One region of the Shewanella sp. AC34-MNA-CIBAN-0136 genome, then DNA from elsewhere that is predicted to be linked to it. Evidence: predicted binding sites of a transcription regulator. Region 1 holds the regulator's gene; each other region holds the start of a gene.
What was found. The regulator MetJ, encoded in region 1, represses methionine synthesis genes. The targets are predictions, from matches to a motif close to TAGACGTCTAGACGTCTA.

Region 2: the regulator MetJ is predicted to act here: its motif matches at 1,501-1,518, upstream of metA (homoserine O-acetyltransferase MetA).
Region 3: the regulator MetJ is predicted to act here: its motif matches at 1,824-1,841, upstream of metE (5-methyltetrahydropteroyltriglutamate--homocysteine S-methyltransferase).
Region 4: the regulator MetJ is predicted to act here: its motif matches at 1,847-1,864, upstream of metK (methionine adenosyltransferase).

The regions. Positions count from the first base shown of each region.
Region 1 is NZ_JBEOPJ010000010.1:93,672-98,020, reverse strand. It holds gene AAEY94_RS11795 (bifunctional aspartate kinase/homoserine dehydrogenase II) at 1-1,341, opposite strand, end outside; gene metB (cystathionine gamma-synthase) at 1,473-2,642, opposite strand; gene metJ (met regulon transcriptional regulator MetJ) at 2,851-3,165, shown strand; gene AAEY94_RS11780 (sulfite exporter TauE/SafE family protein) at 3,241-3,981, shown strand; gene AAEY94_RS11775 (c-type cytochrome) at 4,346-4,349, shown strand, end outside.
Region 2 is NZ_JBEOPJ010000013.1:19,609-23,957, forward strand. It holds gene AAEY94_RS13665 (diguanylate cyclase) at 1-193, opposite strand, end outside; gene metA (homoserine O-acetyltransferase MetA) at 289-1,233, opposite strand; gene AAEY94_RS13675 (SDR family NAD(P)-dependent oxidoreductase) at 1,595-2,338, shown strand; gene ompW (outer membrane protein OmpW) at 2,415-3,062, opposite strand; gene AAEY94_RS13685 (nucleotidyltransferase family protein) at 3,309-3,974, opposite strand; gene maiA (maleylacetoacetate isomerase) at 3,961-4,349, opposite strand, start outside.
Region 3 is NZ_JBEOPJ010000004.1:278,024-282,372, reverse strand. It holds gene AAEY94_RS06060 (TonB-dependent receptor) at 1-5, shown strand, start outside; gene AAEY94_RS06055 (HDOD domain-containing protein) at 126-866, shown strand; gene AAEY94_RS06050 (LysR family transcriptional regulator) at 849-1,751, opposite strand; gene metE (5-methyltetrahydropteroyltriglutamate--homocysteine S-methyltransferase) at 1,906-4,197, shown strand.
Region 4 is NZ_JBEOPJ010000012.1:114,949-119,297, forward strand. It holds gene AAEY94_RS13445 (GNAT family N-acetyltransferase) at 1-516, opposite strand, end outside; gene metK (methionine adenosyltransferase) at 665-1,816, opposite strand; gene tkt (transketolase) at 2,348-4,342, shown strand.

The sequences.
Region 1 (4,349 bases):
CACTCCCAGCAATAACACTCCAATACGCATTCTTGGTCCAGCACAACGACGATGTACTTTTTGGGTCAATAAACTCACTTGAGCTTGCGGGACTAAAGTGACCAAACTTAATGCATCTTGATAAATCGGTTTGGCATCACGACTGAGTAGTCGGGCAAAACTGCGTCTAAAGTGATGAGCATCGGCACTGACTAATGCCACTAGGCCTAAGTCAGTTTGGGCACTCAATTCTTCAATCAAAAATTCACTGCTGTATTGAGTGAGCAAAGCTTGCACTTGTTTTTGGCTTTCAAGCGTTAACGCCAACTCAAACTTATGTTGTGCTAGCGACCAATAAGCTAACGGTGTGATACCTGCTTTTTCTAAAATAGCCAACAATGGTTCAATATCTGCGTTCATTTTAAAACTAAACAACACCACTTCATTTAAGTTAGTGACCACAGGCGCACTCGCTGATGAACTCAGTGGCGCGATTAAAGTAAAGTCAGTGTGTGAAGCATAGCTTGAGCGTACCGCTAAACTCACTTCAGTATTAAACAGTGGCTGTAAGGTACGAGAATGCAGTACAGGAGAGCCCAGGCGCGCTAGGCGATCGGCTTCTGCGAGTGACATACTCTTGAGTAATTTAGCATCATTAATTTTATTCGGGTCGGCGTTAAATACCCCTTCAACGTCGGTCCAAATGGTCACACGTTCAATGTCAGCTAAGCTGGCAATTAAGGTGGCACTAAAATCAGAACCATTGCGACCCAGCAATAAGGTATCGCCGTGGCGGTTAGCGCATATAAAGCCGGTGATCACTAAACGCTCTTGCGGGTGCAAGGCTAATAAGGCTTGTACCTTGTCACGAGACTCAGCCACTAAAATATTGGGTACGGCACCTTCATCGGCTACCAAAATAGAGCACGCATCGACATGAGTCGCAGCTACGCCCATTTCTCTTAACAAAGCGGCCATTAAGCGCGCCGACCAACGTTCACCAAAACTCACCACTTGGTTTAATTGGTAATCGTTACGTTGCTCTAAAGATAATAAGCTGACTAACTGAGATTTGTCGGTAGACAAACGTTCGCGTAAATCACGCGCTTGCTCGTTTGATAATAATTGTTCAATTAACGTCTGCTGGTAACTGATCAGAATTTGCAGCTCTTCTTGCCACAACTGACCGCTGTCACGCAGGCTCAATAATTTGTATAAGAAGTTAGTCGTTTTTCCGGCGGCGGATACCACAACTAAATCATCACTCTGACCATGCGTAAGTAGAATATGTGCAACACGGCGATAGCAATCTGCATCCGCTAAACTTGAACCACCAAACTTATGTAAATGACTTCGCGTCATTACTGACTCCTTAAACAACTACGACTTTTGTTGCGACTGCTAGACTTCTATTTTGAAACCAATAGTGTTGCAAGTGCATGTTTTGCTATTTTACCCAATTTGGTCGAAACCACAGCTAACTTAAACTCGAATTAAGCTGATTTTATCGCGGCAACAGCTGCTAGGCCTGCTTGAATATCGGCCAAGAGGTCATCTGCATCTTCAATACCGACAGATAGTCTCAATAAAGTCTCTTTAATACCAGCCTCTTGCCTTGCTTGTGGGTCCATTGCTCGATGGGTCATAGTGGCCGGAACGGCGACTAAACTTTCCACCCCGCCTAAACTTTCGGCAACACTAAACAACGACAGCGCCTTTAAAAATGCCACTACTTCCGCTTCGCCGCCGATTAACTCAAAACTTAACATAGCACCAAAGCCTTGTTGTTGTTTTGCCGCAATTTCGTGACCTGGATGGTCTTTTAAACCCGGATAATACACCTTGGCCACCACATCACTGGCGCTGAGTAACTCAACAATCTTTTGTGCATTACGTTGATGCTCACGAATTCGTACCGCTAAAGTACGTAAGCCTCGCAAGGTTAAATAACTGTCAAATGCTGAACCCGTAAGCCCAAGAGTATTTGACCACCAATGTAACAACTCACCCACTTGAGGATCTTTAGCCACTACAGCCCCACCGACCACATCGCTATGACCATTGATGTATTTGGTGGTTGAGTGAATCACAATGTCTGCACCTAATAATAATGGCTGCTGTAATATTGGTGATAAAAAGGTGTTATCGACTGTCACTAGCGCGCCAACGTCATGGCAAGCGATACTAATGGCATTAATGTCTACCACCCGCAATAAAGGATTCGATGGCGTTTCTAACCACACCATTTTCGGTTTTTGAGCTATCGCTTTGCTCAGCGCTTGCGCATCAGTTTGATCAACAACCAATAACTTAAATTGGCCTTTTTTGGCCAAATTAGTAAATAAGCGGTAACTGCCACCATAACAATCGTGCGGCACAACCAATAAATCCTCTGGGCCAAGTAAGCTAGTCACCAATGTAATCGCCGCCATGCCGGTACATGTCACCACGCCGGTAGCACCTTGCTCGAGTTTGGCGAGTGCGTCACCTAAAATACATCGAGTAGGATTACCCGAACGACTGTAATCAAACTCGCGCGGATTATTGTGGCCATCGAATGAATAATTGGTCGATAAATAAATCGGTGGCACGATAGCACCATGTTGTGTGTCTGTTTCAATACCTTGGCGAACGGCCAATGTGGCGTTTTGATGCTTAGTCATGGTAACTCCTAAAATTTCACAAACACACAAAGAGATGTCTAGACGTCCAAATTTACCTAAGAGATCCCCATCCGTCAACTTAAATAGACGTTTAGACGTCTAAACATCAAGAAATCTATTTGCAATCGGGATTAAATAGTAGCAATAATTTGACTAGAGATTGTAACGGTTTAAAATCTGCAGCGTATTTATCGTTAAGGGTAAGTTAATGACTGAGTGGAATGGCGAATATATCAGCCCATATGCCGAGCACGGCAAAAAAAATGAACAAGTAAAAAAAATTACGGTTTCTATCCCTTTAAAAGTATTAAAAGTACTGACGGATGAGCGGACGCGTCGCCAGATAAATAATCTGCGCCATGCAACTAACAGTGAACTGCTATGCGAAGCATTTTTGCATGCGTACACAGGTCAACCATTACCTTATGACGGTGATCTATCAAAAGATCAGCCTGATAGCATTCCAAGTGAAGCGAAAAAGTTAATGGATGATATGGGTATCGAGTGGGAAGAGCTCGAATAATTCACTGATTAGTCAATACCTCACAGACTTTGAAACGACCCTAATAAGAAGTCGTCATGTTTTTAAAGAGAACTTATGATGTCATTTATCGATCCAACGACCTTGATACTGGCATCGATTATCGTGTTTTTTGGCGCGCTAACCCAAAGCTTAATTGGCTTTGGGTTAGCCGTTGTTGCAAGCCCGCTGCTGTATATTGTTAATCCTCAATTAGTTCCTGTTCCTATTATTGTTATGGGCTTTGCCATTTCTGCAATGACCTTATTTAGAGAACGCGGTCATCTACAATTTAATGGTTTGCAATATGCCTTACTCGGGCGGATCCCTGGGGGGTTTTTAGGCGCTGGATTATTGCTGTTTGCCCCACAAGCCATACTAGGCTTAGTGATTGCAGGCATTGTGTTTATTGCTGTTATTCTTAGCATCTTTCGCTTTACCGCCCCTATTAATCGCCTCAGTTTATTTATCGCTGGGGTATTTTCAGGCATATTTGGCAATATCGCTGCTATCGGTGGTCCACCAATGGCCATTTTGCTTGCAGGCCAAGACCCAGGTCAGTTTAGAGCGGCATTATCTGCCTTTTTCGTGTTTAGCTCATTAATTGCCTTAGCTATTCTAACCATCGTCGGCTTAGTTGAAGTGAAGCATTTATGGCTATCACTGCTATTATTGCCTTCAGTCGTTGCTGGTTATCTTGTCTCAGGTAGATTAATTGGCCGCGTTGATAAAGATAAAACCCGCATAGTCACCTTAGTGTTATGTAGTATTAGTGCCACTGTGTTAGTGATTATGTCGACCAACACGTTAATGAGCTAATCAGCTAATCAGCTATTCTGTACCTGTAAACAAAACCAGCCATCAATGGGCTTGTTCGCTAATAATGATTAAAATCTTCCCCTTCTATTTATCAAGCAGTCTATTTCTCACCTAAAAACGCCATCAATAAGTATCAAAAAAACCACTTTTATCTCCTCTAGCAAAATCCTCATCTTGGCGCAATAGATCCACATCACACTAGTTCATTAGATTTCTTTCAATTAACTTTTTTTCAATTAGATTTTTCTCATGGATATGATCTACTTCAAATTAACACTACTCACTTTTAGGTAACATTGTTTACAGCAAATAAATAATTAAATGCTGTTAATGCACAACCCTAATAAGCCCGACAGAGGACAAAATGA
Region 2 (4,349 bases), on a different contig from region 1:
CAGTATTGTTGCTAACAGTATTATCGCTAACAGTATTGTTGCTAACGGTATTGTCGCTAAAAGTATTGTCGCTAACATTGGCGCCATTCATAATAGTGCCATTAGCGTCACTAAAAATGTCACCGGCCCCCCAGGTAGTTAGCGGCCAGCTTACTGCACACACCAATAATATCATCAACTTGGTTTTAACCATTTAACCTCGACCTTACAATAAAAACATCTAAGTTTAACAATAGCTTTTATCGAAACGAAGTCAACGTTAAAACGCTGGTGAAACTATATTCAAATTTACTTTTTACTTTCCCATGGTGTTTTCGCATTCATGTCAGACAAGTCATATGGCGTTAACTGGTAAACATAATAATTAAGCCAATTACTGACTAATAAGCTGCCATGACTATGCCAACGAACAATAGTATCTTGTGTTGGGTCATCTTGTCGGTAATAGTTTTGCGGAATATCTGGCTTGAGGCCTTCGCCAACATCGCGCACATATTCTTCATTCAAGGTGTCTTTTTGATATTCAGGGTGGCCCATAACAAACACATTATGATTATCACGACTGAGTACAATATACGCGCCAGCCTCGTCTGATTCAGCCAACACTTCTAAATCTGGATGTTGACGAATTTGTTCAATATCCATTTCAGCAAATCGGGAGTGCGGTGCAAAAAACTCATCATCAAAACCGCGCAATAGTGGGTGTGGGTCGCTGGTTCTTCGATGATTAAATACACCTGAACGTTTATTCGCTAATAACTGACGATGTAAATCATAAAGATGATACAAACCAGCATGAGCTGCCCAACACAAAAACAGTACTGAAGTGACATGTTGTTGTGACCAGTCAATAATTTCGCGAATGTGGTCCCAATACACCACATCTTTAAAATCAATTTTTCCTAACGGTGCACCTGTAATAATCAAACCATCGTAATTGTTATTTCTAATGTCTTCAAAATCACGATAAAAAGTATTCATGTGATCCACTGATGTATGCTTTGATTCCTTATCATGAATGCGTAATAAATCGACCCCAACTTGCAAGGGCGTATTGCCCAGTAATCGCAATAACTGGGTTTCAGTTTCGATTTTATTAGGCATTAGATTCAAGATTAATACCCGCATTGGACGAATGTCCTGATTAGCAGCTCGGGTTTCAGACATCACAAAGATATTTTCTGACTCTAATATACCTGCTGCAGGCAGGTTATCTGGAATTCGAACCGGCATACGTCTCACCTTTAGATTAATTAAACACATGTACTTGATTAACCAGCGCTCGATTAACCAACCAGCCTTTTCACAATAACGTTAATGTCTGTTATGTCACAGTTTCAACATTCAGTTTAGCGCTAAAAACAGCGGTCATCATCGATTGTCAAATGTCGTTTGCAAACATAACTAACCTACTCACCTAGCCTAAACCGCGACAGAATGGCTTATTGCTAACGTTAATATCGGTCAATCTGTTAGATAACCATCATACACTTGGATGGCTGGAAGTCTACACGTCTCAAGTTGAATTTTTTTCTTACTTGTTATCAACTGATGTTATTTCTATTATGAGTCATTATTTTTGATGAGATGAATCATGTCTACAGCGACAGCGATGATTATTGGCGCCAGCTCTCAACTGAGCCAAGCCTTAGCCAGACAGTTATCTGCACAGCAAGTTTCGCTGGTGCTTTTTGTTAACGACCCTGAATCACTTAACGAGTTTAGTCAAAGTCTGCCTGGCGATGTCAGTGTATATCCGTTAGTAATTAATCAACCTGACACACTAATAGCACAGCTGAATGCCGCCTGGAGCAAACATAATGGCGCCCATTTGGTGATTGTTAATACCGGTGTTAATGACTACGATTCTACCCTGCCTTGGGCAATTGATAAGCACACTATTGATATTAACGTAATGGGCTTTGCTGCGGCAAATAACTGTATTTTTAAATTAATGTGCGAGCAAGGTTACGGCCAACTAGCCGCCATTAACTCAATAGCCGGTCAACGTGGAGGGCCTAATGTGGCTTATCATGCCTCCAAAGCCTTTGCTGAAAATTACCTGCAAGGCTTGAGTATGCATGCACAACGATTAAAGCTGCCTATTACCATTAGTGATATTCAATTAGGGTTATTTGATAAAGCCGTTCATTTGAATACACAATTGCTGTTGTCGCCTATCGATAAAGTGGCTACACAAATCATCTCAGCCTTGCAAAAAGGTAAACGCCGAGTGTATGTCACTAAACGCTGGCGCATTGTCGCGTGGATAAATCGTTTATTACCAGAGTACATTTACAATACTCGCCATTGGAAACCGCGTAAAAAGTCTCCATAAGTGCCATCAACAAAAACAGGAACCCGTAGGTTCCTGTTTCATATGTTCGTTTTTCGCTAACGTATTCTACCCTAGCTTAATAAGTATAACCGACGCTGATCATGTAAACCCAAGGATCAATGTCTGTATCAACCACAACATGATCTGCCCCCATATCAAAGCTCACATCCGTTGCAATTTGAGCATACCAAACAGACGCATTAACCAACCATTTCTTATCAATTTGATAATCAAGCCCAACTTGAGTCGCCACGCCCCAAGAGTTCGATAGGCTCAAATTATCTAAGCCAAGATCTTTCGCCTCTTGAGTAAATTCACTGTCATAAAAGTTGGTAAAGTTAATCCCTAAACCAATATAGGGACGTAAAGCAGACTGTGAATCGCCAAAGTAATATTGTGCGACCAGTGTTGGAGGTAATTGCTTTGAGTCAGCAATTTTACCGAGTTCACCCAGTGACACATCGTGACTAAAAGGCGATGCCGCTAATAATTCAATGCCGATATTATCAGTTAGCATATAACCAAAATTTAGCCCTAATTGGACATCGTTATCTACGCTAAATTCAGCAATATTTGCGACTACAGGGCTTGACTCATTTGGAGCAACCATTGCCACACCAGCACGAACAATAATATCTCCTGCTTGATGGGCCGCAGCACCAAATGAAAAACCAGCAGTTAATAAAGAAGCAGCAACTAAACTTAGGGTAATTTTCTTATTCATTTTTTAACACTCCTTGGCAATGACAACTAGATGCAATTCTGTGCATCCTTAACATTTGCGGTTAACCTACTGAAGTTAATCGTTAACATCATTGATTCAGATCAACAAAACAGCAGTACCCCTATAGAGGTACCTAATTAGATCCCAGACACATGATTTAGATCACAAAGTGAGGCGGTAAAGAGATGAAAGAGGTATTTAACAGTTAGGTTTTGTGAGGTTGAACAGGTGAATTATTATTGATGATTAATCTGTTACAGATAGTTTGCAGTAATGGATTAACCATCCCTTTTGGGACACGCGATGGTTAAAAATAGCTTTGTCACGCTTTGGGTTTGGACTTAATGACAAGTCAAACAAACAGCCTAAACCAAACACACTCGTCACGTGTAATTGAAACTCAGCTGTTGTATGGTCATCAGAGGGAACTAATTTAACCCCAATAGCCGTTTGTTTTTCTGGCCAAAATGACATGGCATCAACACAAGAACTATAGGGCATATCACCATTTCTAAGATGCATTCTGGCTTGGTTTTTCGCCGACCATGGCAGAGCTATCTGCTTAACGAGTAAAGCTTCAATCGCCTGGTCTTCTGCAGAAGATGGGTTGTTATCACACCAGTAAATGACATCAATGTCGTTTAAGGGCTGTGAGGTCATGCTGTGCAAATTATCCCAAATCAAATTGCGTATAAAACCCGCACTAATTAACCAGTCGGTGATCCCTTGTTGTTGCATCACTTTCTGGCACACCATTAACGCAGCCAGTCTGGTTTCATCTTGTTGTAACCACTGCCACAACAAGAACAATGGCTTAGCCTGTCCATGTTGCAACTGATCAATGGCCACTTGGTTTAACAGGGGCGGATTTAACTGGTGCTGATTAAACAAGGTTTGATTACGTCGCGTCATGCTGTTGTTCTGGCGCGGCATCAGCAAATGCAGGTAACTTATGGCACTCATCCCAAATTCTGACAATATTAGGATACGCAGCAAGCTCTAAATTAAAGCGTTTGGCATTATACACTTGCGGGATCAGACAAATATCGGCCAGCGAAGGCGTATCACCAAAGCAGAAACGTCCAGAATATCGGCTTAACTGCTGTTCTAAAGCAGCAAAACCAAGGTGTATCCAATGGTGATACCAACGCATTTTATCAGCTTCTGATACACCCATTTCGTTAACTAAATATTGTAATACTCGAAGATTATCTAAAGGATGAATTTCACATGCTATGGCTTGAGCCATGCTGCGAACAATAGCTCGCTGCTCAATATTGCTGGGAA
Region 3 (4,349 bases), on a different contig from region 1:
TCTAGATTATCTTTTTTTAGCGAATAACCTTTCGAAAGCCAGTAAACTATTACTGGCTTTCGTTTTAATATATCGTTAAATTAATGAATAAAGTGATTTATTCTAAGAAAAGGTAACTGATGAATATGACTAATCTTGAGCAACAAGTCCTTACTCAAGTTCAAGCTATTATTGGCAATGAAGAGCAAGTCATTGGTCGTCGTGGCATATTAATTCCATTAAAAAAATCTCTGATTAACGAAGCAGATATTCGAGTCGTTATCGATATCATTTCAGCGGATCCTGCTTTGGCAGCACATTTATTGTTACGCAGTAATACCGCGCAAACAGCAGGTGTCATATCAACAAAAAGCCGTAGTGTAAAAGATGCCTTAATCCGTTTGGGCCAAGTGAACATTTATCGCTACGCGTTTTCGTTTTACCTTAAAGAAAGGCTTGATGAACTTTCTGAGCCTTACAAAAAACTGGTTCAAGGCTATTGGGCATTAAATGAAACCATTGCGGTGGATTGCATACAACTGTTACGTGAAGACAACGACATTGGTGTAGGCACTAAAATCGATGCGGATGAAATGCAAACATTAGCGTTGTTTAGTGTGTTTGGGCAGGTGATTGCGTTAACCGCTTTTGCTTATTTAAATGCTGAGTTGTCTCGACCAGTATCGTTAAAAGTATTGAAGTCGCTTATTGATAAACAACAACAGCAGTTATCGCTCGAAGCATTTGCGTCATTAGGGCTAGATGATGATTTACGCGAAGAATTTTTGATTGCACATAACTTACGCCAAACACAAAACCCTGATTCTCCAGGACTTGTGCTTCGACGCGTACTGTCTAAACGAGGTTTATTAATCAACCCGTTGTAGATTTATGCCTTCACTTGCTACCAGTTCGAGCCACTTTTGGATTAAATTTGCATTAGTGGCATCGCGACGATAGGCCCCAAACAAAGGACGTTTTAGTCCTTCTGCTCCTAATTTTACCGCAGTAAGGCTTAGCCCCTGACTCTCTCGGATAGACCAAGTTGGTAGGGTTGCTACGCCATCATTACAGGCTACTCTTTGTAACAGCATGGAGGTTAAATCGCATTGCTTTTGCTCGCCAGGTTCAATCCCCGCGGGCTCTAAAAAGTGTTTGTATATGTCTAAACGCGCTAAAGGCACGGGGTAACTGATTAAGGTTTGCTTTGCCAATTGCGCTGGCGTGACAAACGCTTGTGCCGCTAATGCGTGATCACTAGCAACGACTAACTTTACTTCAAAATCAAATAGATGCTGATATGCGACGCTATGTCCTGGCACAGGGTCAGATGTTAGCACTATATCTAAACTCCCCGTCTCCAACGCATTGAGTGAATCAAATAAATGACGGCTCGAAATGTCAATTTGAGCTGCTGGCGCATGCTGTTTAAATTGCTCAATAACGGGCATTAACCAACGAAAACAACTGTGGCATTCAATGCCGAGCTTAAGCTGTTGGCTTTCACCTTCTAAACCGCGTTTAAGATCTGACTCGGTTGCAATCACTTTCGGTAAGATTTCTTCCGCTAAATTCAGCAGACGTGAACCTTCGTGAGTAAACGTTAACGGTTTACTTTTACGAACAAAAATAGTTGAGTTAATTCGTGTCTCTAACTCTTTTATTTGATGAGAAAGCGCCGACTGGGTTACAAACCGTTTTTTAGCTGCACCCGCTAAACTGCCACTTTCCTTTAACGCCATCAAGGTGCGAAGGTGTCTAAGCTCTATCATTTTCTCTCCACATGAATCTTGCTCAACTAGCTGATGAAATCAATTCGATTGCTTGACAGCAGAGTAACACAATAAACTTCTAGACGTCCAGACGCCTATGTAGCTTTTCTACATAAATGGCTATAAATTTTTGCTCAACGAAAAGGAAAGCAGTATGAAAATTTCAAGTTTAGGATTTCCCCGCATAGGACGTCAGCGTGAATTGAAGTTTGTTTTAGAACGTTATTGGCGTGGTGAAGCCACATTAACGGAGCTGAAAAACGTTGCCAGTGAATTAAAGCGCACTCATTGGCAGTGGCAAGCAGATGCGGGTGTTGAATTACTGCCAGTAGGGGATTTTGCTTATTATGACCAGGTGCTAACCCTGAGCGCGACCTTAAATGTGATCCCCGATCGTCATCGGGCCACTCAAGCTGATGGCAGCCCAGCCGCTGTCGATATTGACACCTTATTTCGCGTGGCTCGTGGCCGTTCGCAAACCGGCCAACATGCGTGTGCGGCAGAAATGACCAAGTTTTTTAATACTAACTACCATTACCAAGTGCCAGAACTAAGCGCTGATCAAACATTTGAGATTGCCTTCGAACAATTGTTTGATGAAGTCACAGAAGCACAGCAATTAGGTCATCAAGCAAAACCTGTGCTGCTCGGTCCGGTGACGTATTTATACTTATCTAAAAGCCTTTCTGAGTTTAATAAGTTGACGTTGTTACCGCAGTTATTGGTTGCCTATCAACAAATTTTGTCTCGTTTTGCTGCCCAAGGTGTGAGTTGGGTACAGCTTGATGAACCGGTATTAGCGGCAGACTTAACCGATGAGTGGCAGCAAGCCATTAGCCACAGTTATCAAACGTTAGCGCAACAAAAGCCAGCATCATTAAAGGTTTTACTCGCCAGTTATTACGGTTCTATTGCCCATCATCAAGCATTGGTGAGTGCATTACCGGTTGAGGGGCTACATCTTGATTTAGTCACCGCGCCAGAACAGCTTGATGTGTTTGTTAATGCTTTAGGCGTTCAGCAGGTACTTTCTGTTGGGGTGGTTAATGGCCGTAATGTGTGGGCTGCTGATGTTGATGTGATTGCACAGAAGGTAACCGAGTTAGCGACCATGTTAGGCGATCGTTTGTGGATTGCACCTTCATGTTCATTGTTGCATTGTCCTGTGGATGTCGAGGTTGAAAGACAATTAATTACGCCATTACTTGGCCAATTAGCTTTTGCGAAACAAAAATTATTTGAACTTAACGAAATTCATCAATTAATCGTTGAGCAAGGTTCAGCAACTAGCCAAGCGATTATTGATCGTTGCCAGCAACGCCGCTTGGCAAAAGCTGCCGCAGCTAATCAGCAGGTTGTAGAACGTGTGTCGCAGCTAACCGCTGATGATTTTGAACGTAACAGTCCATTTGCCCGCCGTATCATTGCCCAACAACAAAAGTTAGCGCTGCCATTATTACCCACAACCACCATAGGTTCATTTCCGCAAACGCCAGCTATTCGGGGTTTACGCAGTCGCTGGCGTAAAGGCGAAATCAATGACAATGATTACCGTTCACAGCTTGAGCAAGTCACTCAAGACACCATTTCTCGTCAACTTAAACTGGGTATCGACGTGCTAGTTCACGGCGAAGCTGAGCGTAATGACATGGTGGAGTATTTTGGTGAACAATTAGAGGGCGTTGGGTTTACTCAATTTGGTTGGGTGCAAAGTTATGGTTCTCGTTGCGTTAAGCCGCCGTTAATTTATGGCGATGTGTCTCGCCCCAAACCAATGACGGTCGACTGGGCTACCTATGCGCAAAGCTTAACCGACAAGCCTGTTAAGGGCATGCTAACGGGTCCGGTGACCATTTTACATTGGTCGTTCGCTCGTGAAGATATTCCACGTAAAGATATTGCTAACCAACTTGCATTAGCAGTACGTGACGAAGTGGTTGATTTAGAGAAAGCGGGTATTGGCATTATTCAAATTGATGAACCTGCATTTCGTGAAGGTTTACCGATTAAACAAAGCCAATGGGCAGATTATTTAACCTGGGCGGTGGATGCGTTTAAGTTATCGGCTGCAGGTGTTGAAGATGCAACTCAAATCCATACACACATGTGTTACAGCGAGTTCAATGACACCATTAATGCCATAGCGGCGATGGATGCTGATGTTATCACCATTGAGACGTCACGTTCGCGTATGGAGCTACTGAGTGCCTTTGAAGATTTTCATTATCCTAATGAAATTGGTCCCGGTGTGTATGACATTCATTCGCCAAATATTCCAACCGTTGATGAAATGGTCGACTTAATAACTAAAGCGTCGCAAAAAGTGCCGGTGAAACAGTTATGGGTTAATCCTGATTGTGGTTTAAAAACCCGTACCTGGGATGAAGTTGAGCCCGCGCTGCGGAATATGATTGAAGCGACTAAAGTGCTTCGACGTCGGTTCTAATTGGGATGAACTCGTTATAGATAACATTGATTTAAATGAAAATAATTTATCAATATTAGCTGGCAGACATGGCGAAGCCAAATGTAGACTTGGCAATTGTATGTAGTTGTATGTAGTTGTATGAAGTTGTATGAAGTTGTATGAAGTTGAAT
Region 4 (4,349 bases), on a different contig from region 1:
TATCGCTGATAAATCATTTTGACCTATCACGTCATTTTGATCTATAACGATAAAGTGCTGCTGTTGATATAAGCCAATTAACCACGGATGAGCAAACAAGAAGCAATTTTTAGCGGTTAATTTGGGCACGATAAATTTCAATAACTGAGTTGAAAGCTGTTGTCCACGGTAGTCAGGGTGAACCAATAATCCATTGATTAATTGATATTGGCCAATAGGTTTAACTCTTACCGCAGCGATTATTTTTTGCTGGCTTATATCAACTTCATCAGTAGCTGGTGGGCTTAGATGATGAATGACAGCCACAGACTCTTTCTGAGCTAATCGAGCATACGGCATATGTTGACGATAGAATAACTTGATTGCAGACCACTGTTTAATGGCTGGCAAGTTAATGGCTGGCAAGTTAATGGCTGGAATGTCAGTAATAGGCCTGTTTATCGTACAGGGGTTAGTTGCCGTTGATGGCTGGTGGTTTGCTGTTATCTTTGTGTTTAGCCAAGTGGGTTGATACATAATCTGAGCCATTGTTGATATTAAATGTTGAGATCAAATCATTGTATTGCCAATGATAGATAAAATAAAACCGCCAGTTGGCGGTTTTATTTTTTATCGTGTTAGCTTAATACAGACACTAGCTTAAGACGATAATTATGCTGGCTGATTATAAACCTGCATCTGCACGAAGTGCTTCAGCTTTATCAGTCGCTTCCCAAGGGAAGATATCTCGGCCAAAGTGGCCATAAGCAGCAGTTTGCTGATAGATTGGGCGTGCCAAATCTAGCATTGCTGTTAAGCCGTATGGACGTAATTCGAAGTGTTGGCGTATTAATTTAATCAATACTTCTTCTGATACTTTACCGGTACCGAATGTTTCAATACTAATAGACGTTGGCTCTGCAACACCAATAGCATATGACACTTGTAGCTCACAACGGTCAGCTAAACCAGCAGCAACGATATTTTTAGCTACATAACGTGCAGCATAAGCCGCGCTACGGTCTACTTTTGATGGGTCTTTACCAGAGAAAGCACCACCACCGTGACGAGCCATACCGCCGTAGGTATCTACAATAATTTTACGACCTGTTAAACCACAATCACCAACAGGGCCACCAATCACAAAGCGACCAGTAGGGTTGATAAAGTATTTAGTGTCTTTGTTTAACCATTGAGCAGGTAATACCGGCTTGATGATAGTTTCCATTACCGCTTCAATTAAATCAGCTTGACTCACGTCTTCACGATGTTGAGTAGATAATACAATCGCATCAATACCGATGATTTTGCCATCATCATAAGCAAACGTTACCTGGCTTTTAGCATCTGGGCGTAACCAAGGTAGTGTGCCGTCTTTGCGTACTTCAGACTGACGCTTAACTAATTTGTGCGCGTAAGTAATCGGTGCAGGCATTAATACATCAGTTTCATTGCTGGCATAACCAAACATTAAACCCTGATCACCAGCACCTTGCTCTGCAGGGTCTGAACGATCAACACCTTGATTGATGTCTGGTGACTGTTTGCCTATGGCATTAAGTACCGCACATGAATCAGCATCAAAACCCATATCTGAATTGGTGTAACCGATTTCGCGTACGGTTTTACGGGTAATTTCTTCAATGTCTACCCAAGCAGAAGTGGTGACTTCACCGCCCACTAATACCATACCGGTTTTGACATACGTTTCGCACGCAACACGAGCCTTTGGATCTTGCTCAAGTATTGCGTCTAATACCGCATCAGAAATCTGATCGGCGATTTTATCTGGATGACCTTCTGAGACAGACTCAGAGGTAAACAAGTGCTTTGCCATAATAGGAGAATCTCGTTGGTTGCATTTGAATATACGTCTAGACGTCTATTTTAGTCGAAATCTAATTTGATAACACCCCTTTGTACGAATTTAACTGGAGAATTGTGCAATGGAGCATAATTTTTTTGTTAATCATAGATATGTTTATACTGGTGAAAAATCAAGTGTTTGATTCATATTGCTTTATTTAAATGCTCATCGACTTGCGCGGTGTATTTATCATAAAAATAGACAATGTTTTTGATAGATTAGAGATTATATTGCCTAATCAGAGCCATAGCTCTGCCAATCACGATACTTTTTATTTACAAGTGGCAATAAATAATTACTCTGTATTTATCTCATGTTATGGTCATGCTGACCATTTGATGCTGTATTTACGATGTTTATTTATTGGCATTGTATGAAATCACCGTTTATTTAACGGTTAAAAAGAAACCCGAAAAATTTTAATTTGCGTCACATCGCCTTGTAGGGGAAAATATGGCTTCACAATTGCCCGTTAGACCTTACAAACAAGCAGGAGAGAGCATGTCATCTCGTAAAGTACTCGCTAACGCTATTCGCGCCCTAAGTATGGATGCGGTTCAAAAAGCTAACTCTGGTCATCCAGGTGCCCCAATGGGGATGGCAGATATCGCCGAAGTGCTATGGAATGATTTTCTAAAGCACAATCCAACTAATCCTAACTGGGTCGATCGCGATCGTTTTGTTCTGTCAAACGGTCATGGCTCTATGCTTATATATTCTTTATTGCATTTAACTGGCTATGAATTGCCTATTGAAGAGCTAAAGCAATTCCGTCAGCTGCATTCAAAAACGCCTGGTCATCCTGAATATGGTTATACCCCTGGTGTTGAAACTACAACCGGTCCTTTAGGCGCTGGTTTGAGTAATGCTGTTGGTATGGCTATTGCGGAAAAAACCTTGGCGGCTCAGTTTAACCGTCCAGGCCACGACATCGTCGATCACTTCACCTACTGTTTCTTAGGTGATGGCTGTTTAATGGAAGGTATTTCTCACGAAGTCAGTTCATTAGCCGGAACATTAGGCCTTGGAAAGTTAGTCGCATTTTGGGATGACAACGGTATTTCTATCGATGGTCATGTTGAAGGCTGGTTCACTGATGACACTCCTAAGCGTTTTGAAGCCTATGGCTGGCACGTTATTGCCGATGTAGATGGTCATAATCCTGATGCTATCCGCGCCGCGATTGAACAAGCTAAATCTGTAACAGATAAGCCATCGATGATTTGCTGTAAAACCATTATTGGTTTTGGTTCGCCTAACAAGTCGGGTAGCCATGATTGTCATGGTGCACCATTAGGTGATGCTGAAATTGCAGCAGCTCGTGAGTTCTTAAACTGGCCACACGCTCCTTTTGAAATCCCATCTGATGTGTATGCTGGTTGGGATGCTAAACATAAAGGTGTTGCTAACGAGTCATTATGGAATGACAAGTTTGCTGCTTACCAAGTTGCGTTCCCTGAACTGGCTGCAGAATATGAACGTCGCGTATTAAAAGGTGACTTACCTGCAGATTTTGAAGCAAAAGCACAAGCCTTTATCCAAGAAAGCCAAGATAAAGCCGAAGGTATTGCGAGTCGTAAAGCGTCTCAAAATTCAATTGGTTTCTTTGGTGCTATGTTGCCTGAATTACTTGGCGGTAGCGCTGACTTAGCCGGTTCTAATTTAACGCTTTGGTCTGGTTCAAAAGGTATTCAAGACGATCCTGCCGGTAACTACATCTATTACGGTGTACGTGAATTCGGTATGAGCGGTATTATGAACGGCGCGTCGTTACATGGTGGTTTTATTAACTATGGCGCAACTTTCATGATGTTCATGGAGTACGCACGTAACGCGGTACGTATGTCAGCATTAATGGGCATTCAAAACATTTTCGTTTATACCCATGATTCAATCGGTCAAGGCGAAGATGGCCCAACTCACCAACCGGTTGAGCAATTAGCTAACTTACGTTTAACGCCTAATATGGCTGTTTGGCGTCCATGTGATGCTGCGGAAACGGCAGTATCTTGGAAGGCGGCGATTGAACGTCGTGATGCACCAACTTCATTAATCTTTAGCCGTCAGGGTCTTAAGGCACAAGCGCGTACTGCTGAGCAATTAGCTAACGTAGCTAAAGGTGGTTATGTACTGTCTGATTGCCAAGGCACTGCTGATGTGATTTTGATTGCCACAGGTTCAGAAGTGCAGTTGGCGATGGATTCTGCCGCAGAGCTCACCAAACTAGGTCAAAAAGTGCGGGTAGTTTCTATGCCTTCTACGACTGAGTTTGATAAGCAAGATGCTGCTTACAAAGAATCTGTACTACCAAAAGGTGTCACTAAACGTGTTGCGGTTGAAGCGGCACATACTGACTTCTGGTACAAATATATTGGTTTTGATGGTGCTGTAGTGGGTATGACCACCTTTGGTGAGTCTGCTCCTGGTGGTGATTTACTTAAACATTTCGGCTTCACTGTTGATAATGTAGTAAAAACTGTCCAATCTTTAGGATAATCATCTG